One region of the Staphylococcus arlettae genome, then DNA from elsewhere that is predicted to be linked to it. Evidence: riboswitches for the same ligand, from Rfam matches in the RefSeq annotation. Region 1 holds a riboswitch; each other region holds the start of a gene.
The links. Region 1 has a riboswitch for thiamine pyrophosphate ahead of MUA37_RS09110 (ECF transporter S component). Riboswitches for the same ligand answer to the same signal wherever they lie in the genome.
Positions count from the first base shown of each region.

Region 2: linked by a shared signal. The riboswitch ahead of MUA37_RS00950 (3-oxoacyl-ACP reductase) and the one ahead of MUA37_RS09110 (ECF transporter S component) in region 1 are both predicted to bind thiamine pyrophosphate.
Region 3: linked by a shared signal. The riboswitch ahead of tenA (thiaminase II) and the one ahead of MUA37_RS09110 (ECF transporter S component) in region 1 are both predicted to bind thiamine pyrophosphate.
Region 4: linked by a shared signal. The riboswitch ahead of MUA37_RS01610 (thiamine phosphate synthase) and the one ahead of MUA37_RS09110 (ECF transporter S component) in region 1 are both predicted to bind thiamine pyrophosphate.

Region 1 covers NZ_CP094803.1:1,857,364-1,865,636, reverse strand. Annotated here, with positions in the region: gene purM (phosphoribosylformylglycinamidine cyclo-ligase) at 1-239, shown strand, start outside; gene purN (phosphoribosylglycinamide formyltransferase) at 236-802, shown strand; gene purH (bifunctional phosphoribosylaminoimidazolecarboxamide formyltransferase/IMP cyclohydrolase) at 817-2,295, shown strand; gene purD (phosphoribosylamine--glycine ligase) at 2,316-3,554, shown strand; gene MUA37_RS09120 (energy-coupling factor transporter transmembrane component T family protein) at 3,728-4,534, opposite strand; gene MUA37_RS09115 (ABC transporter ATP-binding protein) at 4,527-5,933, opposite strand; gene MUA37_RS09110 (ECF transporter S component) at 5,946-6,521, opposite strand; TPP riboswitch at 6,607-6,709, opposite strand; gene graF (glycopeptide resistance-associated protein GraF) at 6,813-6,947, opposite strand; gene auxA (lipoteichoic acid stability factor AuxA) at 7,220-8,273, shown strand, end outside.
Region 2 covers NZ_CP094803.1:194,557-202,829, forward strand. Annotated here, with positions in the region: gene MUA37_RS00935 (Hsp20/alpha crystallin family protein) at 1-225, opposite strand, end outside; gene trhO (oxygen-dependent tRNA uridine(34) hydroxylase TrhO) at 512-1,462, opposite strand; gene MUA37_RS00945 (LLM class flavin-dependent oxidoreductase) at 1,780-3,081, opposite strand; gene MUA37_RS00950 (3-oxoacyl-ACP reductase) at 3,112-3,864, opposite strand; TPP riboswitch at 3,971-4,071, opposite strand; gene MUA37_RS00955 (hypothetical protein) at 4,200-4,415, opposite strand; gene MUA37_RS00960 (type I secretion system protein) at 4,636-5,229, shown strand; gene MUA37_RS00965 (hypothetical protein) at 5,372-6,232, opposite strand; gene MUA37_RS00970 (DUF4064 domain-containing protein) at 6,683-7,213, shown strand; gene MUA37_RS00975 (PucR family transcriptional regulator) at 7,263-8,273, opposite strand, start outside.
Region 3 covers NZ_CP094803.1:855,974-864,246, forward strand. Annotated here, with positions in the region: gene MUA37_RS04055 (single-stranded DNA-binding protein) at 1-45, shown strand, start outside; gene MUA37_RS04060 (transglycosylase family protein) at 477-1,178, shown strand; TPP riboswitch at 1,583-1,684, shown strand; gene tenA (thiaminase II) at 1,761-2,456, shown strand; gene thiD (bifunctional hydroxymethylpyrimidine kinase/phosphomethylpyrimidine kinase) at 2,443-3,264, shown strand; gene thiM (hydroxyethylthiazole kinase) at 3,257-4,039, shown strand; gene thiE (thiamine phosphate synthase) at 4,043-4,678, shown strand; gene yidC (membrane protein insertase YidC) at 4,765-5,631, shown strand; gene MUA37_RS04090 (HD domain-containing protein) at 5,952-6,617, opposite strand; gene cls (cardiolipin synthase) at 6,690-8,174, opposite strand.
Region 4 covers NZ_CP094803.1:362,474-370,746, reverse strand. Annotated here, with positions in the region: gene MUA37_RS01635 (MFS transporter) at 1-110, opposite strand, end outside; gene MUA37_RS01630 (ThiF family adenylyltransferase) at 688-1,686, opposite strand; gene MUA37_RS01625 (thiazole synthase) at 1,686-2,453, opposite strand; gene thiS (sulfur carrier protein ThiS) at 2,456-2,656, opposite strand; gene thiO (glycine oxidase ThiO) at 2,640-3,755, opposite strand; gene MUA37_RS01610 (thiamine phosphate synthase) at 3,748-4,332, opposite strand; TPP riboswitch at 4,405-4,514, opposite strand; gene xylB (xylulokinase) at 4,618-6,129, opposite strand; gene MUA37_RS01600 (ArgE/DapE family deacylase) at 6,505-7,734, shown strand; gene argB (acetylglutamate kinase) at 7,868-8,273, opposite strand, start outside.

The DNA of each region.
Region 1 (8,273 bases):
TTGATGTGACAACATTCCCTACGCCTAAGATTTTTGACTGGTTACAAGAGCAAGGTGAGATTAGTACTGAAGAAATGTATAACATTTTTAATATGGGTATTGGCTTTACACTTGTAGTAGATGCAGCAAATAGTAAAGCGGTAATTGAGCACATTAAACGACATAATATTGAAGCATTCGAAATTGGTACGATTACATCAGGTGATGAACCAATTCAATTAACGGGGGTTAAAGCGTGACTAAAGTAGCAATATTTGCGTCAGGTTCTGGAAGTAATTTTGAGAATATTATGAGCAAAATTCATCAAGGTCAATTAGAACATATCGAAGTAACAGCGCTATATACGGATCAAGTTAGTGCATATTGTATTGAACGTGCGAGAGATTTTAACTTGGATGTGCATATTAATGAACTCAAAAATTTTGACTCTAAAGCTGATTATGAACGTAAAATTTTAGAATGGTTAACTGCTGAAAAAGTTGAATGGATTATTCTAGCAGGTTATATGAAATTAATTGGTACTGAAATGTTAAATGCATATAATGGAAGAATTTTAAATATCCATCCTTCATTGTTGCCAAAATATAAAGGTAAGGATGCAGTAGGACAAGCACTTGCCAGTGAGGATGATATTACTGGAACAACAGTACATTATGTTGATAGTGGTATGGATACTGGGGAAATTATAGAGCAACGTCAGTGTCCAATTTATCCTACTGATTCAAAAGAAGAATTAGAAGAGCGCATCAAAAAATTAGAACATGAGCTTTATCCAAAAGTCATTGCAGATATTATTCAATAAGAGGTGTAGATAACATGAAAAAAGCATTATTAAGTGTTTCTAACAAAAGAGGCATTGTAGAATTCGCACAATCATTAACAGAATTAGATTATGAATTATATTCAACTGGCGGTACTATGAAAGCTATCCAAGAAGCGGGTGTAGCTGTAAAATCTATTTCTGAATTAACACAATTCGATGAAATTATGGATGGTCGAGTGAAAACATTACATCCAGCGGTACACGGTGGTATTTTAGCTGATCGTGATAAACCAGAACATTTAACACAGTTAAAAGAACAAGATATCGATTTAATTGATATGGTAGTAGTCAATCTGTATCCTTTTAAAGAAACTGTGGCTAACCCTGATGTGACTGAAGCAGATGCAATTGAAAATATTGATATAGGTGGACCAACAATGTTGCGAGCAGCTGCCAAAAACTTTAAACATGTAACGACTATTGTACATCCTTCTGATTATAATGAAGTTATTGAACGTTTAAAAAATGACAATTTGGATGCCGCATATCGCAAGTCCTTAATGGTTAAAGTTTTTGAACATACAAATGAGTATGATGCAGCTATTGTAGAATTCTTTAATCAAAGTAAAGAAACGCTACGATATGGTGAAAACCCTCAACAGTCTGCACATTTTGTACGTACATCGAATGCTAAGCAAACACTTGGAGGCGCTAAACAATTACACGGGAAGCAATTAAGTTATAACAATATAAAAGATGCAGATGCAGCACTTGCATTAGTTAAAGAATTTCAGCAACCTACAGCAGTAGCTGTTAAACATATGAATCCATGTGGTGTGGGTATTGGTAATACAATTGACGAAGCATTTCAACATGCTTTTGAAGCAGATAGTCAATCCATTTTTGGTGGCATTGTCGCTTTAAATCATACTGTGGGCGAATCATTAGCAACAAAATTACATGAAATTTTCTTGGAAGTTGTAATTGCGCCTAAATTTACAGATGAAGCATTATCGATTTTAAGTCAAAAAAAGAATATCCGTTTATTAGAAATTGATATGACGTTAGATAAAAATGAACAAGAAGTCGTATCTGTATCTGGTGGTTATTTAGTTCAAGACAAAGACAATGTGGCAATTAAGCGTGAAGATATAGCAGTAGTAACTAATGAGACACCTACGGAAGCACAGTGGGAAGCAATGTTATTAGGCTGGAAAGTTGTTGCATCTGTTAAAAGTAATGCAGTAATTTTAAGTAATGCGAAACAAACTGTCGGTATCGGTGCTGGACAGATGAATCGTGTGGGCTCGGCTCAAATTGCTATTGAGCGCGCAATCGAAATTAATGATGATGTCGTTATGGTTTCAGATGGCTTTTTCCCAATGGATGATACAGTAGAACTCGCTGCACAACATGGTATTAAGGCAATAATTCAACCTGGTGGTTCGATTAAAGACCAAGCCTCAATCGATATGGCTAATAAACATGGTATTGCTATGGTGACAACAGGCGTGCGTCACTTTAAACATTAATATACAGGGGGACACCACAAATGAATGTACTTGTTATTGGTACAGGAGGTAGGGAGCATGCAATTGCTCATAAATTGAAGCAATCTGATTTAGTAAAACATATCTTTGCTATTCCAGGCAATGATGCAATGACAAATATAGCTGAGGTGCATACTGAAATTGCTGAAACAGCGCATAATGAAATTGTGGCATTTGCTAAAGCGCACGACATCGAGTGGACTATTATTGGACCTGAACAACCATTGACTGAAGGTCTTGCTGATCAATTACGTCAAGAAAATATTAAAGTGTTTGGCCCAAGTAAAGCAGCAGCACAAATTGAAGGTTCGAAACTTTTTGCTAAACAAATAATGGAAAGACACAATATTCCTACGGCAACTTATAAGGAAATCGACACTAAAACACAAGCGCTAGAATATATTAAGCAGTGTGACTATCCTATAGTGTTGAAAAAAGATGGTTTAGCAGCAGGAAAAGGGGTCATTATTGCTGAAAACATAGAGCAGGCTCAAAGTGGAGTAGAAACGCTTTATCCCGAAGAGCAGGGCTTAGTAGTTTTTGAAACGTTTTTAGAAGGTGAAGAATTTTCATTGATGACTTTTGTTAATGGCGATTATGCTGTACCTTTTGACTGTATTGCTCAAGATCATAAGCGAGCTTTTGATAATGACCAGGGACCGAATACTGGAGGTATGGGTGCGTATTGTCCTGTACCACATATTGGTGCTGACATTTTGCAACAAACGAATGAAACAATTGCACAACCAATAGCTAAAGCTTTGCATGATGAAGGTTATCCTTTCTTTGGCGTATTATATATTGGTGCTATTATTACGGCAGATGGTCCAAAAGTGATTGAATTTAATGCTCGTTTTGGTGATCCGGAAGCGCAAGTATTATTGGCGAGAATGGACAGCGATTTAATGCAACATATTGTTGAGTTAGAGCAAAAGGCGCCGATTGAATTTAAATGGAAAGACAATGCTGTAGTTGGTGTGATGCTTGCTTCTAAAGGCTACCCAGGTAGCTATGAAAAAGGCCAATTAGTATCTGGATTTGATTTAGATGGCACATACTTTGTGAGTGGATTGAAGCTGCAGCAGGAACAGTATGTTACAAGTGGTGGTCGTGTTATCTTGGCATTAGGCGAAGGCGTGTCTATAGATAAAGCGAAAGAACAAGCGTATCAAGCAGTAAAACGAATTAACAGTGATGCTTTGTTTTATCGTCAAGATATAAGTAATAAAGCACTGAGATAATACGTTTAGTAGTTTTTTAATTTTAGTCATTAAATGTGGTAAAGGTATAGAGCTCATTATAATAAGGACCCATTCATTTTAGATGAATGGGTCCTTTTGGTTTTAGATATTAGTAAAATTAAATGCTGCTGTTACTTGCTAATTTAAACTGGTATCAATGTTCGAATGGTCGGTTAATAAATATTAGAAATTCTCACATCATGAATACCAGTAATAGGGAAAAAGTGAGCACCTAGCATAGCTAATACTATACATAGTATTACAACTACAAAGGTTAAAATATCTTTATATGAAAAGGTCGTATGATAATAATACGTTCTTGGACCACTTCGAAATCCTTTCTTTTCCATAGCTACAGATAATTGATGTGCTTTTCTAATATTTTGACTGAGTAATGGTATCAATAAATGTTTAATTCTATTAATACCTCGGTAGTTTTTAGCTGGTATCATTTGATAACGCATTTTTAGTGAACGTTGCAATTGAATTAATGAGCTTATCATTAATGGAACCATTCGAAATGCGGCCATAAAGGCATATGCAACTTTAGGTTTTACTTTCAAATGTTGCATTAAACTATAAAATATCATCACAATTTGTGAAGTGAAAGCTATCAATATACCAAAGAGTGAGACTGTTAGTGTTCTAAGCATCAAATGTAAACCACGAATTAAACTTTCGCTACTTATTTGAATAAAACCGAATTTGAATAATACATGAGTGCCATCACCATAAAAAATCATGAATAGGGCAGATATCAGGCTGAAGAACAGAGTAAACATAACAAATATTAAGGTGATATATAGACGTACACCATTACATATTAGTAGGAAAATAAGCATGAATATTGCCAAATATAACATCAAATCAAATTGATGCACAAAAATGACAAAGAAAAATAGTAATACGGCAATGATTAATTTTGTAATGATATTCACATCATCCATAAAAGTATGGCGGACTTTCCATAATTCAAACATGGGTTTCACCTGACAATTCTATAAGTTGTTGTTGCTCTATATGTAATCGTCTTGTAGCATAACGATTAATAATTTCAGCATCATGAGTCACCATGATAACAGTTTGACCTTCAGTGACACGTTGTTGAAATAATGAGATGAGATTAAATGTATTGTGACTATCTAAACCAAATGTCGGCTCATCTAACAATATAATATCAGCTTCAGCACTCAAGGCTGTAGCAACACTTAAACGACGTTTTTGACCCATCGATAATTCGTAAGGATGTTGTGTCATAACATGTTCCAGACTGAGCGTTTGCAATAATTCCTTTGTTTTACGTTTAGCATTTGCACTATCAGATTTATTGAACTGAAGCAGCACTTCATCGTATACCGAATTAGTAATAAATTGTAGTTCAGGATTTTGGTAGACTAAATAACTATATTGGGCCATGTTTTTGATTTTTTTAATACGTTTATCGTTAATATACATGTCGCCATGATATTTGATTAATTGCATAATGGACTCTAACAGAGAAGTTTTTCCGCTACCATTTGGCCCGGTAATAGTTATGAATTCACTAGGTTTAATTGACATTTTATCAATTGTTATTAATGTTTTAGCACCACGCTTAATTTCACCATTGATAAAAGTGAACAACTCTTGTTGTACAGTATCATTATTACTCAATATAGCTTTAGGGGCATGTGACCAAGCATTAGGATGCCAAACACCATATTCAGTCAATAAATCTTCATATTGTTGTAGCATCATCTGCGGTGGTGCATCTGCAATAATTTTGCCTTCATAATTGAAGAGTAAAACACGATCGATATGTTCCCATATATGAGCAACCTTATGTTCTACAATTAATACGGTTTTATCTTGCCATAAAGCTTTAATTTTAGTCCATAATTCCTGAGTTGCTGATTCATCTAACATTGCAGTAGGTTCATCCAGAAAGAGCGTTTGTGCATTTTGTAACAGTGTTTCAGCGATAGCTAATTTTTGTTTCATTCCACCACTGAGTTGACTTATAAACTGATGTGGATTGACATGCAAATCTACAGCTTTGAGCGCACTTGAAATTTTAGCATCCATTTCAGCTCTTGGGACTTGTTGGTTTTCTAAAATAAACGCCAGTTCTTCATGTACTTTTGGCATGCAAAATTGACTATCAGGATCTTGAAAAATGACACCGCTATGAGTATCAATTTCTAGCTGGTCGTATTTCATCGGTAATTCAATCAAATCAGGTACAATGCCACTTAATACATTTAAAAGCGTACTTTTTCCTGAACCAGAAGGTCCTAATAATAGTACTTTTTCACCTGTTTTAATATTGATATCTAGACCATCGAAAATTTTATGGTCAGTGTTTGGATATTTTAAACGTAAATTTTTAGCAGTTAACACGTATAGTACTCCTTATAAATTGTCATAATCTTTTTGTGAAGAAGGGCGAAATAATCTTGTAACACCTGTCTGGTCTAATGCTTTGACGATAATATATGACAATAATCCAGCTACTATGATACCGCTAATCAATCTAAAACCAATGTATAAAGCAAGATTCCAACTTGCGATTTCAGCTAAATAGCCATAAGCAAAATCTAAAGGTAATGTTACTATTGCAGCTAATAATCCTGCTAACATCGCAACCATAGCAGTACGTGATTTATATTTGAAAATTGCAAAGATAATTTCACAAGCTAATCCTTGTAGTAATGCATAAATCATTGTCGCAATATCAAAGCGACCCATGACGATTGTTTCACCTGCACCAGCAGCAAACTCAGCTAATAGTGCAATGCCTGCCTTTGGAATAATCAAATAAGCTACTATTGCTGCCATAAACCAAGCACCATAAGTCAACTCTTCGATGTGTAAACCTGAAACCTGTACAGCTTTGTAAACAAAGTTCCATATGTTGTAAATCAATGCGAATACAACTGCAATTAAGACAGTCACTAAAATTTCTGACAGTTTTAAACCTTTTGACATTTAATATTCCTCCAAAAAAACGCACAACCTCTCTAGAAGGTTGCGCGTGTAAGATTGGGCAGAACTATACTGTACTATCGTCAAAAAGTATAATTTAGCACTTTCCTACGCTAGCTTTCATCTAGATCAGGTTCAAAGGGTTTGAGGGTATACCTCATCTCAGTCACAAAACACCCCTAGTGCGAATATTAATATTTATTTTATACTTAATGTATGACTTTTACTACAGTATGTCAAGCACATTTTCTATATACAGTTAATATCACAATTTCAGTAACAATTAAAATGTTGTTAGTCAAAAATATCTTGTATGTTTTTCTTTGTTTCCTCAGAATTCTCTTGATTCTGCTCTTTTTGTTCTTTTAATTCATCTTCAACTTCTTTAGCTTTCTCTGCTGCTTTTTTATTTACGTCGTCTTTAGTCATAATACTACACTCCTTATAGTAAACTAATAGAAAAAGATGTTACACATAACTTTTACCTCGTAAAAAATATTTAAAACAATTTGATGTCATTGTTATTGCAAATTAATGTAAAAATAAGTTATTGTTAAATAATCCGAAAAATGAGTTTGAATTTTGTTGAACTGTGGAAATTTGTTTATGATACAGTTTTATATCATACTCGAGACTTATTTAATGAGTTTAATAAAGACAAGAACAAGATGTTCATATATAATGACTTTGAGGTGAATGGTATGTCGTTTCTAAAAAAACACGCCGAAATATTATATAGTTATGTTATCGGCATAGTTTCACTTTTTATGGGGATAATTATACTCATCAATTTACCATTAATAGAGAAATTAAATGGTAAAGGTAAAGTAGAATTACATATCCATAATGTGTGGGATTTTTTCAACGCTTTTTTTAGTGAAATTATAAGAGTAGTTAGTAATTATATAGGCAATTTCCCAATTATAAGTGCGATTGTAATTATCCTATTTGGCTTATTAGTAATTGGGTTAGGGTGGACGTTGTATCGTACAACTCAGTATGATTATGATATTTCGATTTTCTTTTTAGTAGTAGGAATATTATATTTTTTAATAACACTCGTTTTAATGACGCAAGTATATAGCTTTTTTGCAATTTTATTTATTTTCCCTTTTATAATTCATATTGGTTATATCGTATATAAAGATGAATTATATACACACAATAGAAAATATCATTATTTATGGATTATTTTTAGTTATGGGATAGTATATTTGCTAACGCAATTAGTGCTATATAGCAGAATTGAAAGTGATGAAATTTTAACAATTGATATATTAAGTATTAACGTATTCTTCTTAATTATGTGGTTGCTTGGACAAATGTCTATTTGGAATTTCTTATTCTTAAGAAGAGCTTTACCTTTAACTAAGCAAGAACTTGGTGAGGAAGAGCCTGAGCTTTCTAGAACAAGTAAAGATTCTATGTCTAACCAAACTAAAATTCATTGGAAAAATATTCAAGATCGTACGACAGAGTTCACACGCAAAACACGTCGTAGTGTAGATATGGAAAAAATACGTAATAAAAAAGATAAATTTGTGAAGAAATGGAAAGACATCATCGATATTCAAGAGGACGATGTACCAAATTGGATGAAAAAGCCTAAATGGCTAAAAACAGTTTATGTAGAATTGTTCTGCGGTGCATTCCTTTTATTCTTTACACTTATCGAATTTAATAATAGAAATAGTTTGTTTGTGTCAGGTGATTGGGAAATCTCACAAACACAATATGTAATAGAATGGATTACCT
Region 2 (8,273 bases), 990 kb from region 1:
GATAGTTAAAATATTATTATCAAATGTTAGACTAATATTTTCTTTATCCATGCCAGGAAGTTCTGCTTCTACTACATAAGCGTTGTCTAATTCTTTAATATCAGTTGTAATACTAGAAGCACTAAAAGGGGACTGGTTAAAAACTTGACGTCCTAAATCTTTAATGAAATCACCTTGATTAATATCGAAAAATGAATTGTTGAATGGTCTCATATCAAAAGCCATCATACATCTCTCCTTAATCATAATAAATTAGGTCGAAGTACCAGTATTGAAGATATGCAATGACTTCAGCACTGATCTCTTCTTTAACCTTACAACTATATTATAAGACAATGGTCAAAGTTAGTCAACATTAAAGTTTGACTATTTTTGATTAATTGCCAATTGCTTGAACAAATGCAATTATAGTAAGTCGCTAGGTGGCAATATGGCATATTGTGCAATAAAAAAAGAGCAAAGAAGTCATCACCTATGTAAAGTGATTGATCTTCTTGCTCTGTTATAAAAATTAATGTGCAAATTGTTTAAAGTTTTCTAAACGTTGCGCTTTTTCTTCTTCACTAATATTATGTTTGGCAACATAACGGTTTCTTTCGTGTGTTGCACATTCGTGTGAACAAGCGCCTAAATAACGCGCTTCATTTTCTTCAGAAACTAAAATTTGCTTATTACATTCAGGATTACTGCAATTGATGTAACGTTCGCATGGTGTACCATCAAACCATTCTTTACCGACTACTGTTTTTTCAACTTGGTTAATTTCTACGCTGATACGTTCGTCGAAAACGTACATTTTGCCATCCCATAATTCGCCTTGTGTTTCTGGGTCTTTGCCGTATGTTGCGATGCCATCTTTTAATTGTGCAACATCTTCAAAGCCTTCTTTTAATAACCAACCAGAGAATTTTTCACAACGAATACCGCCTGTACAATACGTAACAATTTTTTTATCCATAAATTGTTCTTTATTTTCTTTAATCCAGTCTGGTAAGTCTCTGAAACGAGTGATGTTAGGACGAACGGCACCACGGAAATGACCTAGATCATATTCATAGTCATTTCGTGCATCGATTACGATTGTATCGTCTGATTCTAGTGCCTCTTTAAACTCAATGGGTGATAAATATTTTCCTGTTAGTTCATTTGGATTTACATCTTCTTCTAAATCAAGCGCGACTATTTCATTACGTGGACGTACGTGCATTTTTTTGAATGCGTGACCTTCTGCTGCGTCTATTTTGAACGTAATGTCTTTGAAACGAGGATCAGCTTGCATTGCTTCCATATATTTGTTTGTCGCTTCTGTTGTACCTGAAACGGTACCGTTAATACCTTCAGTTGATACTAAAATACGCCCTTTTAGTTCTAAGTCTTTACAAAAATCTAAATGCTCTGATGCGAATGTTTCGGGGTCATTAATGGTAGTGTATTTGTAATACAATAATACTTGATAATCCATAAATCGATTCTCCTCTATATAGTCTTTTAGTACATCATATTGAAATATAAGACTGAAATAGTCAGTGCAAGCACTAGCTAATCTTTCAGTGATAAGTTAAGTTTATATGTCGTTTTTCATTAGTTCTACGACAAAACAATCCATACTATATTCTAACAAAAAAGGGAAATTATTCAATATGTTAGTTTGAGAAAGATAAGAAGTTATAGATAAGAAGTTAAGTAATAAAATTTACATATGTTAATATGATACGATGTTATAAAAATACTTTGTCACGAGTGATAAAGCTCACTATTATGTGAACATGAAACGGATAACTAAGATAAATTGAGGTGTTCACGAAAAGTATGTCCTGTATAAGTAGTACGATATAAACCTCTACGTTGTAATTCAGGAACGACTAACGTTACAAAATCGTCCAAACTATTAGGTAATGTAGGTGGCATTAAATTAAAGCCATCTGCAACACCAGCTTCAAACCAACGCTCCATTTCATCGACAATCATGGATGGTGTACCAATTAAAGTCAAATGACCACCACCGGCATTTAAGTAACCTAAGAGTTCTCTGACAGTAGGTTGTTCATCTTGAATAATTTGCAATATTGTCTCGTAACGACCGACTGGTCCGGTAAAATCTTCTACTGGTGGAAGGGGAGGTACTGGTGCATCAAGCTCCCACTCAGAGCAGTCTTGCCGAATAAAACCACTCAGTTGATTGAGTGCAGTTTCAATAGGGAGTAAGTCATCTAAAGCTTGTTTCTTTGCAAGTGCAGCTTCATATGTTTCACCTACATAAGTGACTAAACCTGGAAACACTTTGATTGTTCTTGTCGGTTGTGAACTATGAGCTATTTTTTCATGTAAACGTTGAATATATTTTTGTGCTTGCTCCATATTCCAAGCTACAGCATAAACTGCATCTGCAAAATCGGCAGCCAATGTCACACCTGGTTCGGAGGCACCGGCTTGCATTGCTACAAGATCGCCTTGTATACTGCTGGGTGTAGTTGATGGCCCAGTCACATTAAAATAATCCCCACGATAATTAAAGGATTGTATGTGTTCTGGTTCAATAAGTGCATGTTGTTCACGTTGATGAATAAAATTAGAAGTGTTCCAAGAATTTAATAATTTGTCCATCACTTCTGCAAATTCTCGTGCTTTGGCATAACGTGCATCATGGGCAGGTAATTGTGGCAAGCTATGGTTTTGTGCTTCATTATCAGTCATCGAAGTCACAAGATTCCAACCTACACGACCACCAGATAAATGATCTAAACTTAGTAATTGTCGTGCTGCAGTGAAAGGATTAGCAAAAGTACTAGAAATTGTAGAAACAAGACCGATATGTTGTGTTACTTGTGCGATAGCCGCCAAATTGATCAACGGATCAAACCAAAATGCTGGCATATCACTTGCAGATTGCGCTGGGAAAGATTGATTATCAGCAAAAAAGACTGCATCAAACAAGCCTCGTTCAGCTATTTGTGCTAATGATTGATAATAACTACTATCTCCAATACGCTCAACACTAGAATTTGGCTGTAACCAAGCAGCTTGATGATGTCCACAAGCATACAGTAAGACTCCAATATTAAGTTGTTTTGTTTGTGTCATGTACTTACACCTCAGTTGTTATAGAATAGATTAATTCATTGTTAGACCGCCGTCGACAGTATAGTTTTGACCTGTGATGCCAGTTGCATGTTCACTTGCCAAAAAGGCCACCATATGTGCGACGTCTTGAGGAGATGTGACACTTTTGAGTGGGGTAGTTTGTTTAATTAAATCAAACACTTCATCAGAAGTGGCAGCACTGGCATCCGTTGTTTTCAATAAACCGCCGGACACTACGTTGGCACGTATACCATATTGGCCTAATTCGGCAGCAATATTACGTGTGAAACCAATTAATCCTGCTTTAGCTGTCGTGTATTCATGGTAAGGTACGACTGGATTTTGAAAAAGATTCGTTCCAATATTAATAATTGCCCCATGGTGACGTTTTATAAATTGAGGGGCTACACTTTGTGTAGTATTGAAAGCGGCTTTTAAAGTACCATCTATTTGTTGTTGGTAATCTGACCAAGATAATTCAGTAAAAGCTTTTTGTGCGTTGGGATCAAATTTAAAGCCAACTAATGCGTTATTGACCACTACATCAATTTGACCGAAATGTTCTGTTGCAGTAGCAACTAAGCGATCGACTTCATCACGTTGTGTGACATCAGCTTGGATGGCGATTGCTTGTGATTCCCCAATGCTTTTTACTAAGTCCAATGCTGCATCTTTACTTTTATGATAATTGATGGCGACTTGAAAACCTTGTGCTGCTAAAGTTTGTGCAATAGTTGCACCTAAACCTCTACTACTACCTGTAATAAGTACTGTTGTTGTCATACGTGCTCACTCCTTTTTAAATAAAAAAATACACAACCCTCCATAGGAAAGTTGTGTAAATAAAATCAAATATATAATAGGGTAGTCTAACCCCTTGATATCATACATGTGTTGATTCACACTTTCCTACGCTAGTATCAACTAGATCAGGTTCAAAGGGTTTGAGCTACAGCTCATCTCAGTCTGAAAACACCCCTAGTGCGTGTATTTAATTATCTTCAATGTAACGATTTACCATTGCAAAGTCAAGTTTGGTTTGATAATAGATAAGCAAGAATAAGCGCAAAGCGATGGTTATAACACCATCGCTTTTGTATATAAAATGTAAATTTGTATTATTTTTGATTACTATAGATTAAAGCACCGATAAGACCAACAGTACAAACAGCAAAAATAATATTCATAATCGCTAATACTTCAATAATGACGACGTCTTTGCCTAAGCGTTCAAAAGCATTTAATTCTATTTCTTTTTCAGAACTTACACTAGCTTCAATACGTGACTCTTTATCTACTAAATCTTTATGCATACGATTATTTACTTTTGGCATCTTATCTCCTCCTCAATACTGTAATTATATTGTTCCCTATATAACTAGAAGTCAATCATAAGTTAGTTAAGTACACCGCAGTATCTTTCAAATAGTAATATCTGTATTTATGTAATAAAAAATAATATATATTAAAAAAATAATGAATTATATTTTAATTTTTTGACAATTATTGTATGATATTTATAATAATTTAATAAATAAAAAGAGGTGTATTCAAATGACGGAGTTTATTGCAGCATTAGCAGGTGGATGTATTGCATTATTAGGTGTTTGGTTACAATTCAAACGTGAAGATAAGGAAAAGATGCAAGATTATGAAAATGACTTGGTCAGCATGATAGATTTAATAGTTTATAAAGTAGCTCGCATTAGAAATATTAAATTAAATCAAAATACGGCGTTCTTAAATAAACAACGAACAACTGAGATTTTTGAAGAGATTCAGGATGCATTTCATTCATTGGATAGACAAATACAAGATTTTATTTTAACTACAAGTCACCATAGCAACAGTTCAAATGAAACGATACAAGATTTTCTGAGAAGATATGAACCTTTTGAAGGTCATTTTAATACATTTAAAATTGCTTATAATATTTATGTGGATTGCTATGGAGATGAAAAGCATGATACGGCTAACATTGTGAGGTCTAAAATTACATTAGATAAAGAAGTATATGAATTTATCAATAAGTTGAAAAATTTTGCAAACAAACGATATAATCATAAAATTTTTGAACCTAATCTAAAAGAAGTTGAAGTTGTTAAAACAAATAGTAGAACGACATATAAAAATGAATCGAAATCATAATTCAATTTGAACAAATCTATATCAATTTACATATTAAACTATGGAAAAACATCCCTTTAATTTTCCTAAACTAAAGGGATGTTTAATTGAGTATTTTAATATAATATATTGAGTTGCAAAGGTTTAAGGACAAATCCCTATATTATATTTCTTCACCATCTTCATCGTATTTGGTTACTGTTCCGTCACTATCAATAATATACGAACCTGCTAAATTACCGTCTTTATCTTCAAATGAGAAGCCCCAACGTCCATCCTCCATTTTTTCTGGTTCTTTGAATGTGTAAGTATCAGTATCAAGTGTTTCTCCTTCATACTCTTCAACTTTATCAATAACATTATCACGTGTAACTTCTTCGTCAGCCGTACTGTCACTGGCATCAAATTCGTAGTCTTCAGGATTACCTTCGGAGATAATATATTTTACGTTATCAACTTTACTTTGAGACGGATTTTTTAATGTTACTGTTTGGGCATTATTTAAAATTTTAGAAGTCTCTTTCACAGTAAAATCATCTTCATCCCAACTACTATCTTGAAAATGACTAGGGACATCATAAATTGTAATAGTACCATCATCATTATCTTTATAATAAACACTGCCAGCAGCAGTAGGAGAAGCTGCTATTAGTTGTGTTCCCTCAGGTAAAGTTTTAGAAGCAGAGGTATTATATGGATTAATAGGTTGACCAGAAACATCGACGTGCTCTAGCTCTGTGTCTGAAACATCATTTGTACTACCGCCATTTTTTTCAATGCCAGTAATCCAAACTTTGGCATAATGTTCTTTTGATTGAGTATTTTCATTTTGATTATTTGCTTGATTTGAATCATCATTTGTAGAATCTTGGTCGTTATTAGAAGACTCATTATTCTTTTGAGATTGTGTTTTGTTATTATCTTTATCATTATCTTTTTCTGAGTCGGTGCCAATATTGATAGTACATGCTGATAAAAATAAGGATGCTGATAAAATAGTTGCTACAATGATTTTATTGTTCATAAGTAATATATCTCCCTTTCTAGTCATGTTATTAGTAATTATACACTAAATTGCACAATATAATAATGTTAAATTAAGATATATATTTTCTTTTAATTTTAGATGCTATGTTTTTAAGTGTCATTACATTGCTAATGTAATGAAGAATGTTTGATTTGTTGAAATGCAGTTAATTATAAAACTGAAGACTAACACAATAGGCAAACAGGATTTATTAAATTGATATATAAACGTTCTAGAGAAGGGTGGAATTTTTAGAAGAATGAAAGTTATAGTCTGTCTAATAAGAGTGTAAAATAGTAAATAAAATAATTAGTATAAAATTAAAAGTGAAGTCTATGTAAATTACTAAATAACACTATTAATGCAAAGTGCAATATAGTAATATAAAAATAAATATTACAAAGAAACTCTATTGAAAGTTTAATAATTTAGAAAGGGGTTTATATAATGATAAAACGTACTGGAGAACGTGTTCTAGCGTGGATTGGCGTAGGCATCCAGCTACTTGGTGTCTTAATATGGGGAGGTTTGCTACTATTCATGGGTTCATCTGGGTTTAAAGAAGAACTACGTGCAGATAATCCAACGCTTTCACCAAGTCAAGCAAGCGAATCAGCTAATGTTTTCTTTATAATCATGGGTGTAGGTCTTGCAATTGGTTTGATTGTGTTAATTGGAACTATTATTGGTGCTATTAAAATTGGTAAAAGTAACAAATTAGCAGGAATTTTATTATTAGTTTTTGGTATTATTTCGTTAATTTTTAATTGGATTAGTGCAATTCTGTGGATTATTGCAGGTATTATGCTATTAGTTAGAAAGCCTGCACCGAACTTATCTAGTGATATATCAAGAGCTGAGCACACTGCTAATAATCATAATGATATTCCAACTGAGAATAATGATAGTGAACATCAATCAATGAAAAGCTTAGATGAGGTAGAGCGACGTAAAAGCGACGATCCATATAAATATTAAACATAAAAACAACGGTTAGCTTCTTAAAGAGGTTAACCGTTGTTTGTTATTAATCAAAAGTTATAGATTCAGATACATATAAAGCAATACGAATGTTAAGTGAGTTCATTGGATCTTCAATTTCTGAGCCGATAATGTTACTACATTTGTTGATACGATATTTTACCGTATTACGATGAATGTATATTTTTTCAGCCGTTTTAGTAATGTCACACTGATTGTCCATATATACTTTCAATGTCTGTTTAAGTTCAGAATCCTTTTTAGTTTTTGGTTGATACAATTTTCCTAAAATATGTTTAGTGAATGGTAAAAGTTTTTCCTGTGGAATCATTTGTAATAATTCATTGATATTTTTAGATTGATAAAATGTAATAAACGATTTTTGACCTTCCTGCACCGAACTTTCATAAGCTTCATTAGCTTCAAAGAACGAAGAAGCTAGTTGCGTGAATTCAATTACTTCATTACCAATACCAAAGGATAGGGTGCCATCAAAGTAAGTGTTATATTTTTGTTGAATGTGTTGCAAATCATCCATATAATGATCATTTTTATTTTGTAATAATATCGCAAAGCGATTACTACTGAGTAATTTATAAACACTAATGGCAGGATCTAGCAATGCAAATTCATTTTTTAGCCAGTAATAAGTAAGTTGATGACGTTCATTCAAATAATGACTGTTTTGTAGCGTATCTTGGGCATCCAGATCACCGATGATAATTTGATAATAATCTGAGCGGTAAATATAATATTGCTTTAATAACTCTGAATGTTTTTTGATTGATAGTGTTTGATCACCTTGATTGTTAACCAATGATTCGAAAAAGCGATTAATATCATTTTGTGCAGCTTCATCAATTTTAATATTTTTATAAATTGCAAATCCTAGGACGCTAACGACTTGTTCGATCGTCAGTAAACTGAAAGGATATGATAATTTATTCACTTCTGACACCATTAGATAGTATGGAAAATAAGTATAGCTCAGCACTTTGAAAATAACATGATTTTCACTTTCAAAAGTTTGTTTGTCTTTTTCATAACGTTCTGCTTC
Region 3 (8,273 bases), 1.0 Mb from region 1:
GTTTCAACAGCCTGTAGTCCTAATCCTATCGGCCTGAAACTATAAAAATTCTACATTATTTAATTTGAAGTTTATATGCCAAAACTACCATCTTATTTCAAATTTATCTCCCAATATAAACCACTATGATATACACTTTTAAATCCTAATATCAATTATACTTCTTTGAAATGGCCATCTTTCTTTTTACGATTGGTGGCTATTTCTTTGAATTGTAATTAAATAGTATGCAGAATAATCTGATAAATTACATGATAATTACATACCAATATATAAATTATGCTCAATTTAAATTTGATATGAAGGTAATAATCGGCATTTTTGGCTATGTTTTTTATGACATTGTATGTAATTAGGTTGTAAAAAAAGCCAATACTTTTTTATTTTGTTGTAACCTACAAGGTGATTTTGGATGTTATAGTGGTAACTGCAAATTGATAATAAAAATTATTTACCTTATAGGAGGATTATTAACAATGAAAAAGACAGTAATTACTTCAACATTAGCACTAGGATTAGGTGTAACAGGAGTAGCATCTGGACAAGCTGATGCTTCTGAACAAGGTATTGATAAAGCACAATTAGCACATACAGCACAAAATAACCCTCAACAATTAAATGACGCACCAATTCATGAAGGTGCTTATAACTATGAATTCAATCACGATAAAGTAGATTACAATTTTGAATCAGATGGAACTTATTGGTCATGGAGTTACAATGGCTATGGTCAAGGAACAGCTGATACTAATGCTCAATCAACTCAAGATACTGAGCAATCAGCACCAGCAAAACAAGCAACTTCAACAGAACAAAGTGAGCAAGCTGAACAACCACAACAAACAACTGCACCACAAACTGAAGAAACTCAACAACCACAACAAGAATCAACTTCTTCAAACAGTGAAAGCTCAAGTGAAGCTACAAGTGGTTCATCTGTAAATGTAAACTCTCATTTACAAGCAATCGCTCAACGTGAATCAGGTGGCGATATTACAGCTATTAATCCAAGTTCAGGAGCTGCAGGTAAATATCAATTCTTACAAGCTACTTGGGATTCAGTAGCACCAGCTGAATACGTTGGTGTATCACCAGCAGAAGCTCCAGAATCAGTACAAGATGCAGCTGCAGTTGAATTATACAACACAGTTGGTCCATCACAATGGGTTACTGCATAATTTAAATAATTGTAAATGAATATAAGGATTTAATTTAGAGGCTGGGACAATATTGATTGTCCTAGTCTCTTTTCATATTGGCAGTAGCTGACTGCATTGAAAATGCGCTTTAAATCAAGCTTTTTTCAACGCTAGTCATCCTTGCCGGGGTGGGACGACGAAATCATTTTTTCAAAATCGGATTTCTGTCCCACTCCCTATTTTATTCGAAACCTTTTACATATTGGCAGTAGCTGACTGCATTGAAAATGCGCTTTAAATCAAGCTTTTTTCAACGCTAGTCATCCTTGCCGGGGTGGGACGACGAAATCATTTTTTCAAAATCGGATTTCTGTCCCACTCCCTATTTATATCTAATTTTGCAATATGAATAGGATTTTGTTATGTTAATAGTAATATAATAATAAAACTGCTAGGGGTGCCTATTGGCTGAGATGATATTAGTTATCAGACCCTTATAACCTGATTTGGTTAATACCAACGTAGGAAAGTGGACTAATAAAGTAGAGCACAGTTTAATTCTGCCTAATTTGTACTGCATTCTTACGTTGAATGTGTTTTTTTTAATAGGAGGAATTATACATGACATTTTCACAAGAATTAAAAACTGCATCACAATCCATCATTGATGATATTTATCAAGATGGTTTTATACAAGACATGTTAACTGGCACTTTGTCAGAAGCTGCAGCTAAATTTTATTTAAGAGCAGATGCTTCATATTTAAAAGAGTTTGCGAACATATACGCTTTACTCATTCCCAAAATGGAAAAGTTAGAAGATGTTCAATTTTTAGTAGAACAAATTCAATTTATTGTTGAAGGTGAAGTAGAAGCTCATGAAATTATTGCCGATTTTGTGGGTGAAAATTACGATGCTATTGTACAAGAAAAAGTGTGGCCACCGAGCGGAGATCATTATATTAAACATATGTATTACAATGCTTATACTAAAGAGAATGCCGCACATACAATTGCAGCAATGGCGCCATGTCCATATGTTTATCAAGTAATCGCACAACAAGCACTCAAAGATCGTAAGTTAAATAACTCAAGTGTATTAGCAAAATGGTTTGAGTTTTATAGTACTGAAATGGATGCCTTAGTAAATATTTTTGATCAACTGATCGATCGACTAACAGTAAATTGCTCTAACGAAGAATTAGCCCAAATTAAAGATGCTTTCCTACAAAGTACAATACATGAGCGACGATTTTTCAATATGGCATATGTACAAGAAGAATGGAATTATGGAGGGGAAGTTAATGAAAAAGCCTAAAATAGCCTTGACTGTCGCAGGTACTGATCCAACAGGTGGTGCAGGCGTAATGGCAGATTTGAAGTCTTTTCATGCATGTGGTGTTTATGGAATGGCAGCTATTACAAGTATCGTTGCACAAAACACTAAAGGTGTACAGCACATTCATAATCTTGACCCTGAGTGGTTAAGCGAACAACTAGAAAGTATTTATGATGATGAGCAACCACAAGCGTTAAAAACAGGTATGATTGCTTCAAAAGATATGATGGAACGTATCCAATTTTATATTAAGCAACATCCAGAAAAGCCATATGTTATAGACCCAGTTATGCTTGCTAAAAGTGGTGATTCGTTAATGGAAGACGTCGGTAAACAACACTTACAGTCTATATTGTTGCCTTATGCAACGGTTGCTACACCAAATATTCCAGAAGCAGAAGAAATTACTGGTATCAAAATTAATGATGAGTCTTCTATTTATCAAGCAGGTAACATATTTATCAAAGAAATTGGTAGTAAAGGCGTAGTGATAAAGGGCGGTCATTCGGCTGATTTAACGGAGTCAAAAGATTATTTATTTACTCAAGATGATGTGTTTACATTTACTGAACCACGTTTTGAAACTAAACATACACATGGTACGGGCTGTACTTTCTCAGCTGTAATTACGGCTGAACTTGCTAAGGGTAAATCGATTTATGATGCTGTTAAAAAAGCCAAAAAATTTATTTCTTTAAGTATTGAATATACACCGGAAATAGGGTATGGCAGAGGCCCAGTTAACCATTTTGCTTATATGAAAAAGGTAGGTTTAGATGATGAATAATTTAGAAAATGTACGTCAACAACATCCTTTAGTTATATGTTATACCAATGATGTAGTTAAGCATTTTACTGCCAATGGTTTATTAAGTATCGGCGCTAGTCCAGCAATGAGTGAAGCGCCAGAGGAAGCTGTTGAATTTTTACAAGTTGCTGGTGCTTTAGTGATTAATATTGGTACGTTAACCAAACATAGTGCTAAAGATATGTTAGAAATAGCCAAAATAGCTAATGAAGAAAGTACACCTATTGTTTTTGATCCAGTAGCTGTCGGTGCTTCACAATTTAGAAAAGCATTCTGTCAACAGTTTTTACAAGAAGTAGATGTAACCGTCATTAAAGGGAATGCTTCTGAGATATTAACATTAATTGATTCCCAAACAACAATGAAAGGTACAGATAGTAATACCACATTAGATGTAGTAACAATTGCCAAAAAAGCACAGCAATTATTACAAACAACTATAGTCATTACTGGTGAAACAGATGTCATCGCACATGAAGGTAAAATACTAAAATTAACTAATGGCACGGCTATGTTAACCCGTATCACAGGCGCAGGATGTTTATTAGGTGGAATTATTGCTAGCTTTGTAAATAAACAATTAGAGCCAAAAATTGATGATATTGCAGAAGCTGTGACCATTTATAATATTGCTGCAGAGCATGCTGCACAAGTAGCTGATGGTCCGGGGTCATTTTTGACTCAGTTTATTGATGCGCTGTATAACGTAACATACGATGATTATTTGACACAGCGGCAAGTTAAAGAGGTGTAAGTAATGCAAAAAGAAGATTTACGACTATATTTTATCTGTGGCACACAAGATATAAATGATGGTCAGTCGATTGAACAAATATTGAAGACTGCGTTAGAAGCAGGTATCACAATGTTTCAGTTCAGAGAAAAAGGATCAAGCGCTTTACAAGGAGCTGAGAAAGAAGCATTAGCACGTAAGTTGCACATGTTGTGTAAAGGTTATAACGTCCCATTTATTGTTAATGATGATATTGAGTTAGCGTTGACGATTGAAGCGGATGGTGTTCATGTAGGACAAAATGATACTGATGTGCAGCAATTTAGACAACACTTTACAAACAAAATAATAGGTTTAAGTGTAGGTACAGTTGAGGAGTATAAACAATCTGATTTGAGTTATATTGACTATATCGGTGTAGGACCAATGTTTGATACGAGTTCGAAAGCAGACGCTAATGCACCAGTTGGCCCGACAATGATAACAACACTGCGTAGTTTAGTTGGAAACATGCCTATTGTAGGAATTGGTGGTATCACAACGAGTAACTTTCAGCCTGTCTTAGCAGCAGGTGCGGATGGTATATCAGTGATTTCTGCAATAAGTAAAAGTGACGATATTACAAAAACAATTCGATATTTTTTACAATCTGTAGAATAAAAGATAAAATTTTTGTTTTTGATTTCCACTTTATGTTGAATATGATAAAATGATTTTTGTGTGAATATATCATTAGAGGTGGAAAAATGAAGAAAAAAGCGCTACTACCTTTACTTCTAGGAGTAATGGTATTTTTAGCAGGGTGTGACTATTCAAAACCAGAAAATAGAAATGGTTTTTTCTTTAATACATTTGTTGAACCGATGGATAAAGTTATACATTGGTTAGGTCAAACGTTTAATAATGATTATGGCTTGGCTATTATTGTTATTGTTTTAGCAATTCGTATTATTTTATTACCGTTCATGTTATCAAATTATAAAAATAGTCATATGATGCGTGAAAAAATGAAGGTTGCTAAACCTGATATTGATGCAATTCAAGAAAAAGTGAAACGTTCACGTACTCAAGAAGAGAAAATGGCAGCTAACCAAGAAATGATGGAAGTCTATAAAAAATATGACATGAATCCAATGAAGAGTATGTTAGGTTGTTTACCAATTCTAATTCAAATGCCAGTAATTATGGGATTATTCTTCGTATTAAAATATCCATCAAGTGGTGGCTTTACAGATCACCCGAACTTTTTATGGTTCGACTTATCTAAACCAGATATTTGGATTACGATTATTGCCGGTATTTTATATTTCTTACAAGCATATGTATCAAGTTTAAGTATGCCTAATGAACAACGACAAATGGGTTATATGATGATGGTAATTTCACCAATCATGATAGTTTGGATTTCATTAAGTTCAGCGTCAGCACTTGGCTTATATTGGTCTGTCAGTGCCGCATTCTTGATTATCCAAACACAAATAGCAAATATGCATTATTCAAAAGTTGCTAAAAGAGAAGTTGCACCTATGTTAGAAGCATTTAACAAAGAAGAAGAAGGCAATAAGAAAAAAGGTAAGAACACTCAAATTGCTTCAAAGAAGAAAAAGAAATAATTGAATAAGATATTAAGAAAATTTCAACTCAATTATTAGCTTCAATGTAAGCAAAAAGAGGACCAATCCATTTTAGGAGTGGTCCTCTTTATATTTTAAGTTAGACGATATTAACTGTGCATACTTGCTTAGGTATAGTCTCTCACTCATCCTATTCTCCGAGTATCAGCAAGTTTCAATATAAATAAGAACTTGGTTTCGTCTTAATGCGTTTGAATATACAAAATTTTATAAAACTAAAGAAAACGTCAATTTCTATATTTGCACAATAGAAATTGACGTTTATTTTTTAATCAGAACTATTTATGTCCGTACTCTTTTTATATTTCAGTTTCGTATTGAAAATTCCATTCAGCGAAAAATTGTTGAATATATAATTCCATAAATTGATGTCTTTGTTGGGCAATTGCTTTTGCTGAATTTGTATGCATTAAAGATTTAAGTGTGAATAATTTTTCGTAAAAATGCTTAATTGCCGATGGTGATAATTGATCAAGTGATACTTCGTTTTGTTCTAATGCTTCTAATGTAACATCACCTGACCACATCGCTTCATTAAAGTGGCCAGCAAATTGGAATGTTCGAGCAATGCCAATGGCGCCAATTGCATCTAAACGATCGGCATCACGGACGATTTGGCCTTCTTTAGACAGGGTTATATCATTGTTTTGGCCATTTTTAAAACTCATATGAGCAATAATAAAACAGATATGAGTTGCGTCACGTGATGAAACGCCAATTTCAGATAAAAATGCTTGTAGTTTGTTTTTGGCAGTCGTAGCATTAGTTAATTTAGTATCGACAGTGTCATGTAATAATGCGGCCATTTTAATAATAAAATAATCCGCGGGTTGTTCGAGTGAAGCAATATGTGTTGCTAGTTTTACCACTCGTGATACATGTGCAATATCATGCCCAGTAGTATCGTTTTTATGGAATGCAGACATGTATTCGTATGCACGTGTCATTTGGGTTTCTGGGTTCAAAAGATCACTCCATTCGATTCAACTATCAAGTAACAAATCTGTAACTATTACCTGATAGTTGAATTATAACTACTATAATATCGGTGATAATAATCTTGCTATGCCTTCTTTAAATTTAATCCACAAACTTCTTTGATTGTATAATTCTTGTGTTAAGCGATAGGATACATTTAAGTCATTTTCGAAAGCAGCACGTAATTGTTGTGCAACTTCTATATCATAGATAAATGCATTGATTTCGAAATTTAACGTAAAACTTCGGTGGTCCATATTAGCAGTACCCACACTAGCAATTTCATCATCTATTACTACGGACTTAGAATGTAAGAAGCCATTATCATAATGATAAATATTGACACCGGCCTCTAATAAAGAAGCGACATTATTGTAAGTAGCCCAATATACAAAAGGATGATCAGGCTTGTTAGGTATCATAATATTGACATTAACTCCACCTAAAGCTGCAATTTTAACAGCATCTAAGAAAGCTTGATCAGGAATAAAATAAGGTGATTGAATGTATATTGATTCTTTTGAAGAAGCAATCATTTTCAAATAGCCATATTTAATTTGTTCCCATGCTTCGTCTGGACCACTGGAAGCAATTTGAACACCTATTGTTCCACCAGAATTAACATCTGGGAAATAGCGATCTTCATACTGTAGATTGTCACGTGTAGATTGTGAATTCCAATCGAGCATAAAACGTAATTGCAATGCATTCACTGCATCTCCTACTATACGTAAGTGGGTATCACGCCAATAGCCAAATTTCTTTTTCAGTCCTAAATATTCATCACCGACGTTAAAGCCACCGACATAACCAATTTGACCATCGATAATGACAATTTTCCGGTGGTTACGGTTATTCATACGTAAATTGATTAATGGTAACTTCGAAGGGAAGAATGCTTCAACTTGACCGCCATTTTTGCGAAAAGATTTAAAATCTTTTAATGACAATGTACGTGAACCCATATCATCATAAAGCATTTTTACCTCAACGCCTTCGGTTAACTTTTGTTCCAATGCCGTTAATATGCTTTTTCCTAAATTATCATTTCTAAAGATGTAATATTGGATATGTATGTAATCCTTAGCTTGAATAATATCATTTAATAAAGCATCGAACTTTTGTCTGCCATCCGTATAAATAGTAACTTCATTATCGGTAGTTAAAAAGGCAGCATTATTATAGAGCAACATTTGTACCATATCTTTAAATTTAACAATTTGATGATTGCCTTTTGAAAAATCATCATTTTTTAAAGCTTCAAGTTGCTCGTTTACAATCATCTCTATACCAATTTTGTCGCTTTCATCTATTTTGAAAATGTGTTTTCTTTGTATTTGACGACCAAATAATAAGTATACGATAAATCCTAATAAAGGTATTAATACGAGAATTAATAACCAAGCCCAAATTGAACCGGCAGAACGGCGTTCCATAAAGATAATAGTAAAAGCAAATATTAAATTTAAGATAAACGCACTAATAAGTACAATGTTTAATATGACATTAGAATTATGGTAAAACATTGTAAATAGTTCAATCATAGTGGCATACCTCCAAGTAACTATGTAGTCTTACTGTCGAAACTCTTCGCTATTGTAACATGAAGTATGCTTTTTATCACTTGACATATACGTCAAGGG
Region 4 (8,273 bases), 1.2 Mb from region 1:
GGACTAATCCATGCAAGCTCTAATCCATCACCCATCATAAAAATTAATACACCGATATACCCCCATAATAGTGTCGGTGGCATTCCCACCTTCGCCAATTTGTTATTCATACTAACACATCCCTTTATTGTATATTATTCATTTACGTAGTGTTGGAACGCACTATGCAATTCCACACCAGTAACGTCATTCGTTACTCTCACTATAAATTAAGCAACCTAAAAGAAAACGTTTTCATTTGTTAGTGTAATTCTATTGCATTTTTTCTTATAATGCAAATTTATTTTCATTTATTTTCGTTTATTTTCACTTTCTCTTTGTTTTACTATTCACTTAGCATAAAACTATACCATTTAGACATTATAAAGAGAGTGGGACAGAAATTTGATTTTGAAAAAATGATTTTGTCGTCCCACCCCGGCAAGGATGACTAGCGTTAAAAAAAAGCTCGGTTTGAAGCGCATTTTCAATGCAGTCAGCTACTGCCCATATGAAAAAGAGACTAAGACAATCAATATCCTCCCAGTATCATCACAACATAAAAACCATTGTTGTTAATTTATATAGTCGGTCTTTGTGCCCGACTCTGGAAGAAAGTACGCACAAAAATACTGCCAACAAAGTTAAAAACTTTGTCGGCAGTCTGAGAACACTATATTTATACAGATAGTACTTCCATCAAATTAATTACTTTATTGATTTTTCAAATTGACTGTACAATTGTTGGGCCTCATTATCATCAGACAACCCATAGACATTCATTCTACCATCTTGAAATAAAGTACATTGCACGTGGTCATAAGAGAAAATTTTGGCAAATGGATTTGCTTTAATAAACTGACCTGGTAAATACTGAGCATTTTTAAAAGCAGATGCTTCAAACCTAAACAAGTAAGTATTACCACACAACGCTTCAATACGCTGTTGCATTGGTTTATTCAATAGTTCATATTGTTGGTTTTTACAAACAGGACAATTGTGGTCTCTCAATGTTGTAACATTAATACCTTGATGATTAAGTTTAAATGTATCTACCGTCAGTAATTTACCAGAAAACCCAACACCAGCAGCATAGCGCACTAATTCACTCACTTCCAAACTCGCCACCTGTGTCACTACAGTTGGTAAAACACCATTAACGGCACAACTTTCTGCTGTGTCAGGGATAGTATTTAATAAACATTTTAAGCACGGTCCTTGAAAATCAATACCATAAACCGTCCCTTTACTTCCTACGGCAGCACCATAAATCCATGGTATTTGATGCTTATGACATGCCTCATTAATCAGATACCTAATACGAAAGTGGTCCATACCATCAATTACAACATGTGGATTAGTATCTTGTAATATCCCTTCTATATTCGTAGTAGTCAGTTCACAGTCATAGGACTCAACAGTAACTGAGCTATTGATACGCTGTAAGTGGCGTTCAAGTGCCACAACCTTTGGCAACACTTGTTCAGCATCTTGTTCATTATACAAAGTTTGACGGTGTAAATTAGACAACTCTACAATATCCATATCAATAATAGTTAACTTGCCAATACCCATACGTGCCAACATTTCCGCAACATGACTACCTAAGGCACCCACACCAACTATCATCACATGCAGCGCCATTAATTGTCGTTGCCCTGTTTCACCAAATTGTGGAAAACGCAGTTGTCTTTCATAACGTTCAATCATAAAAAGCCAATACCTTCTGTAGGACTAGAAGCTTGCGCTGTATAACGTATTGGAATACGTCCCGCTTCATAACTTAAACGACCAGCTGCTATCCCATAACGCATCGCTTCAGCCATTTTCACCGGATCTGTAGCACTTGAAATAGCTGTATTAAGCAAAATAGCATCTGCACCAAGTTCCATAGCATGGCATGCATCTTTTGCCGAACCAATACCAGCATCAACAATTACCGGCACTGTTACTTTTTCAATAATATAACGTAAATTTAAAGGATTATTAATACCTCTCCCCGTACCAATAGGTGAAGCCAGAGGCATAACTGCATGAACCCCTAACTCAACTAATCGTTTGGCTAACACTACATCATTAGAGATATAAGGACATACAATATAACCTTTATCCAATAAAATTTTACAAGCTTCATATGTTTCAAGTGGATCCGGTAATAATGTGTCATCATCCCCTATCACTTCTACTTTAATCATGTCACAAACACCTGCATGCTGGGCAATTTCAGCAATACGTACTGCTTCGGCTGCAGTATGTGCACCAGCAGTGTTAGGAAATGTAATATATTTTGATAAATTTACGTTAGCTAATGGATTAGGTAATTCCTTATCATATAAATTCATTCTTCTTACTGCAAACGTTAATACTTCAGTTTCAGAAGCTGTAATCGCTGCTGACTGTATTTGTTCATTATCAAATTTCCCAGTACCTAATAATAAGCGTGACTTCAATTTAAATGGACCTATTTCTAACATATTTAACCGCCTCCTACGAATTCTAATAGTTCTAATCGGTCTGATGATTTCACCATCTGATTGTGAAACTGTGCTTGTTGTATTAATTGTTGATTGTGTTCAACGACAACTCTATTCTCATCTATTTCTAATTCCTTGAGTATTGCAACAATGGATAATTCTTGTTCAAAATGAAATGTATCGCCATTAATAATAACTTCCACTCGTACAACCTCCTAATTTAAAATCATTTAAAATTTCAGGTTTCACACCACTTTTCAACCACAACGCAATGAGTTCACCTACTACCGGAGACAACAAAATACCATTGCGATAATGTCCAGTAATGACAAATAAGCCCTGTTGTATCTCATCCATGACCGGCTTTTCTTGATTGGTATACGGTCTGACACCAGACCAATGCTTTATAATAGTAGCATTCCCCAATGCTGGCACGTATGTTAGTGCTTGGTGTAACAAGCACTGCATTCCTCCGGCAGTAACATTTACGGAATAATCATTAAAATAACTAGTCGCACCAATTAAATAACGCTGTTTCATTTTAGGTACTATATAACAGCCATCAGTAAAAAATAATGTAGTAGCTAATTGTATATCCCGTGATTCGAATAACATCACTTCACCTTTGACACCAGTAGGTTCATGGGCTTTCAGCTGACCATTCAACAAATAATGACTCCATGCTCCACCAGCTACGATTACTTTTTGAGCTGCAAATTTACCTTTATTAGTACAAACACTATAACCTTCATGGCCTGCTTGGATGTCGGTGACTTCTGTAGAAAATATACGTTCTATATGACGTTTGTGTAATGAAGCTAATAATGCTTTTGTATAACGATTAGCATTGATTTGATGATCATCTGGAATATGAAATGCTGTATTTGTTGGAAAAGAAATATCATAGTTTCTATATTGTTGTATGTCTTTATTTGTCAGTAATCGCACTTGCGGATTATGTTGCTGTAAAAATTCATATTGCTCTAGCACTTGATGACTATGTTGTGCTTCAGCCGCTATTTTCAACAATCCACTTTGTCTATATTCAATATCGATACCAACCTCTTCAGCTATACTATGTGCTAATGGTTCAAAATATTGCTGAGACTTTAACGCTAAACGATATAAAGCACTATCACTATTAAATTCATTTTGTGCACCGAGCATACCACCTGCTTTATAAGAGGCATGTTTTCCCGGTATATCACGATCTATAACTGCTATACGATAAGCTTCGCTATTCAAAGCACGTGCAATGGACATCCCCATTACACCTGAGCCAATAATTAGTACATCATACATGATTACGCCACACCTCACTCAAAGTTTTTAATGTTAACTGTGAAGCTTCGAGAAATAAGTTAATACCACTTATACCATAGAACTCAGTTGATAATTGTTGAGCCGTATTTTCATTAATACCTCCGAGCGCTACTACTGGTATCGGTAATGCTAAAACTGCTTGAATCTCTTTGTTCTTTCTAGGGATTTGACCTGGTTTAGAGCTTGTAGGAAATATATGGCCAAACAATATATAATCAACATGATGTTGCAAGGCAAATTGTGCACTATCGACATTGTGTGTCGACACACTTACCACTACATTAGGAAACTTTTTCTTAATCGTCTGTATTTCTCTTGCTCGTTCTGAGAAATGAATCGCGCTTAATCCACATTGTTCTAATACATAAATATCGCTATGTATAGCTATTTTAGAACGGGAAATTCCATACGTTATAGCTAATTGTATCCATCCAATTAACTCAGTAGATGTCATAGGCGTACGCACTATCAAATAGTCTATATATGGCATCACTCGTTGATAATGTACGATATCAGCATGTGTTAAATGTTTATACTGTGTAATAGCAACTAACAAAAAAGACACCTCAATAAAAAAAACGTTATTTTTCTGGGTAGAAAAATAACGTCTATATCACAAAAGTTAGTCATGTTATCAACGCCACTTTCCTACGCCAGTATCAACTGGATCAGGTTCCAGGAATCCCAAAGTTCACTACTTTAGTCTCAGCCTTTTCAAAGGCACTTCCAGTGGTCTCTAATCTATATAATTTTAATATTACTGTTTCAACAATGCATTGTTATTGTTAATTTAACCTAATCATTAATAAAATGCAAATCCATTTATCGTTGCTTATTGCTCCTAATGCGTTATTTCATTGTCTCGTGCTTCACTTATCATTAGTAATTGTTCCGTTAGTGATTGGCTTTGTGTATAAACTTGACGATAAATATCAAAATATCGCTTATACTGCTGATGATTGACACTATCAGGATGAAATTCTTTGTCATAAGTTACAAAAACACGACTACATGCTTCCATACTATCAAACCAGTTAACACCTGTTGCTGCAATAATAGCTGCTCCCATACTCGGACCTTCTTCATGACTTAATTTGCGCATAGACGCATTAAAAATATCTGCTTGTAACTGCAACCAAAAATCACTTTTAGCTCCACCTCCAGTAGCAGTAATATGTGTTAAAGACTTGCCATTTTCTCGTAAATATAATATTGACTCATACAAGGAATAGCTAATCCCCTCAATCACTGCACGTGCCATGTCACTACGTGTATGCAAACTACTAAGTCCAATCCAACTCCCCCTAATATACGCATCACCATGAGGTGTACGTTCGCCTGAAAGATATGGTGTAAATAATAAACCGTTAGCACCTATAGATGATTGTTGAGCTAGTAACAAAATATCATCAAAGCTAAGCTCTGGTGCTAGTGTTTTTTGGAACCATGCCAAACTATCTCCTGCAGCTAAAGTTACCCCCATAATGTAGGATACATGCGGTAAAGCATGTTGAAATAAGTGCATATTTTGACCATAGCTTGCAGCATTCGCTTCACAAGTCAAAATCACACCAGAGGTTCCAATACTACATAACGTATCATGAGGCTTAACTACACCTGAACCTAATGCAGCACAGGCGTTATCACCACCCCCTGCAAATACTTGAATATTAGTATTCAAACCGAGAGACTTTGCTACATCCGGCTTTACATTACCTACATATGATTCTGCTGAAGTTAGATCCGGAAAGATCTGAGCATCTATGCCAAACAAGGCTCCAGTATCATATGACCATTGTTGCGTTTTCGGGTCTAATAATAAAGTGCTTGAAGCATCAGACACTTCCATAGACAATACTCCAGTTAATTTAAAACGAACATAGTCTTTAGGTAATAAAAACTTATAAGTTCGTTCCCAATTGCTAGGTTCATATTGTTTTACCCACATCATTTTAGTTAAAGTAAAGCCTTCTAGCACAGGATTACCTAGCACATATTGTCCTAAGCGTTTTTTGATAATTTCACACTGCTCAGTCGTTCGTGTATCATTCCATAAAATGGCTGGTCTAATTGCTTCACCATATTGATCGACAAGGACTAAACCATGCATTTGTCCTGAAAACGACATTCCTTCTACTTGTACTACTCTCATACTTTCCATCTCACTAATGGTCTGCAATGTATCTTTAGTGGCTTGCACCCATTCATCTGGGTGTTGTTCACTAAATCCTGCTTGTGGGTGTAGCGTTGTAATTGGCTTATTGGCACTGGCTAACACTTGTCCTTGTTGGTTAACCACAATTGTTTTAACTGCACTCGTACCGATATCTACACCGAGTACTACTTTTTCCATGTAACCTCTAACCTTTCTTTTGTAAATTGACATTGTCGTCACCTAAATTAATACAGTAATCTCCACTATTTGGCAACTGCTTAAATTTCACTACTTGTTACTTCTTTTTTACTATTATAGTTGCGCTAAAAATGAATTTAAGACCTCCCGGAGTCTAATTCAATTTAGACTATCAGTGCTAACAAGGACTTCACCCTTACAACTAAAATTTTCAAATCATCATTTATCGAGGTTCATAATAAACTGTTGTAAAAACTTTTAATCCGTTTTCATTTTGTATAATTATATTAATAAATCTTTCATTAAGTCTTTTTGCTTATCAAACAATTGTTATAGCTGTATAATTTATATAGTTTGTCAAAGGAGTGATATATCATGAGTACATTTTCAACTGATGAAAAAGTACAAATATTATCTGATATTGTAGCTATGAATACAGTTAATGATAATGAAATTGAAGTATGTGAATACTTCCAAAAATTATTTCAACAACACGGCATTACATCAACGATTGAAAAAGTGGATGAACGTCGTGCCAATTTAATTGCTGAAATCGGTGAAACAGGACCTGTTATTGGTATTTCAGGTCATATGGATGTAGTTTCCGAAGGTGATCGTAGTCAATGGAGCTATGAACCATTCCAATTGACGGAAAATGATGGTTTCCTTTATGGTCGTGGTGCTGCAGATATGAAATCAGGTTTAGCTGCACTTGCCATTGCCCTAATAGAAATCAACAATAGCAATACTTTAAACTACGGGAAAATTAGATTTCTAGCGACTTCGGGTGAAGAAATGGAACAACTCGGTTCTCAAAGTTTATATGAACAAGGTTATATGGATGATGTAGAAGCTTTAATCATCGCTGAACCATGTCAAAACATGTTAGTTTATGCACATAAAGGCTCTATGGATTATCGTATTACATCACATGGTGTGTCTGCACATAGTTCCTTACCTATCTTAGGTAAAAATGCTATTAAACCATTAATTGAATTTATTCAAGATATCGATACTACATCAACACAAATAGCTAAAGAAGTTAAAGGCACAGCATTTGATTTTTCTAATATGATTTCTAAATTTAGTCAACAGTTACCACAAGCCATACAAGCAGCTCAAGTAGAAGAAGTATTAAGTGGACTTGTTGTAAGTAATACATTGATTAAAGGTGGCGTACAAGTAAACTCTATCCCAGAATCTGCTGAAGCTGAGTTTAACATTCGAACTATACCAGAATATGACAATAATCAAGTTAAACAATTATTCAACAATACTTTAGCAAAACATAATGAATCAGGCGCTAACTTGGTCAGTGATTTATACCTTGATTTAGATCCAGTATTAACCACAGGCAAAAATAATTTGATTGATACTGCTAAAAACATCGGAGATCGTGTGTTTGATACAGATTTACAAGCTGAACCAACTGTAGCTGTCACAGATGCCTCCAATTTATTAAAAAGTAAAGATGAATCATTCCCATTGCTAGTATTTGGCCCTGGTGAAAATCCACATCAATTAGATGAATGTGTAAGCAAAGACAAGTATTTAACATTCATTGACTTTTACATCGAATTATTAACAACTTATAGTCAAAAATAAATGCTCCCCAAACAAGCGCTCACTAAATTGGAGCGCTTGTTTTCTATATCAATAGTTAAGATTTTCTCACGTTAATGCTTCTTAACAAATAAAAGAAACTGGGACAATTGATTCGTCTCAGTCTCTTTTCATGTTAATGTATTGTTGTTCCAACGGTATCACCTTTGTGCACTTTTTCCACAATGTGTGTTTCCGAACCTGCTGCAATAACTACTTTTTGACAGCCGTGTTGAATTGCTAATACAGCATCTTGAACCTTTGGAATCATCCCACCATAGATTTCTTTTTGTTCAATATATTTTTGAATATCTTTAGCATTGAGTGACGCCTGTACTTTTTCGTCAATAAGCACCCCTGGAATGTCGCTTAAAATATAAATTGGCGCTTCTAAAACTTCGGCTATTTTATATGCTAAAGTATCTGCATTAATGTTGTACTGTTGTTTTGTACCTTGTTTCAATCCTATTGAAGCAATAACTGGAATAAATTCTGATGCTAGCACATTCAATGCAGCAGTATTAATATTGATCGGTTCACCA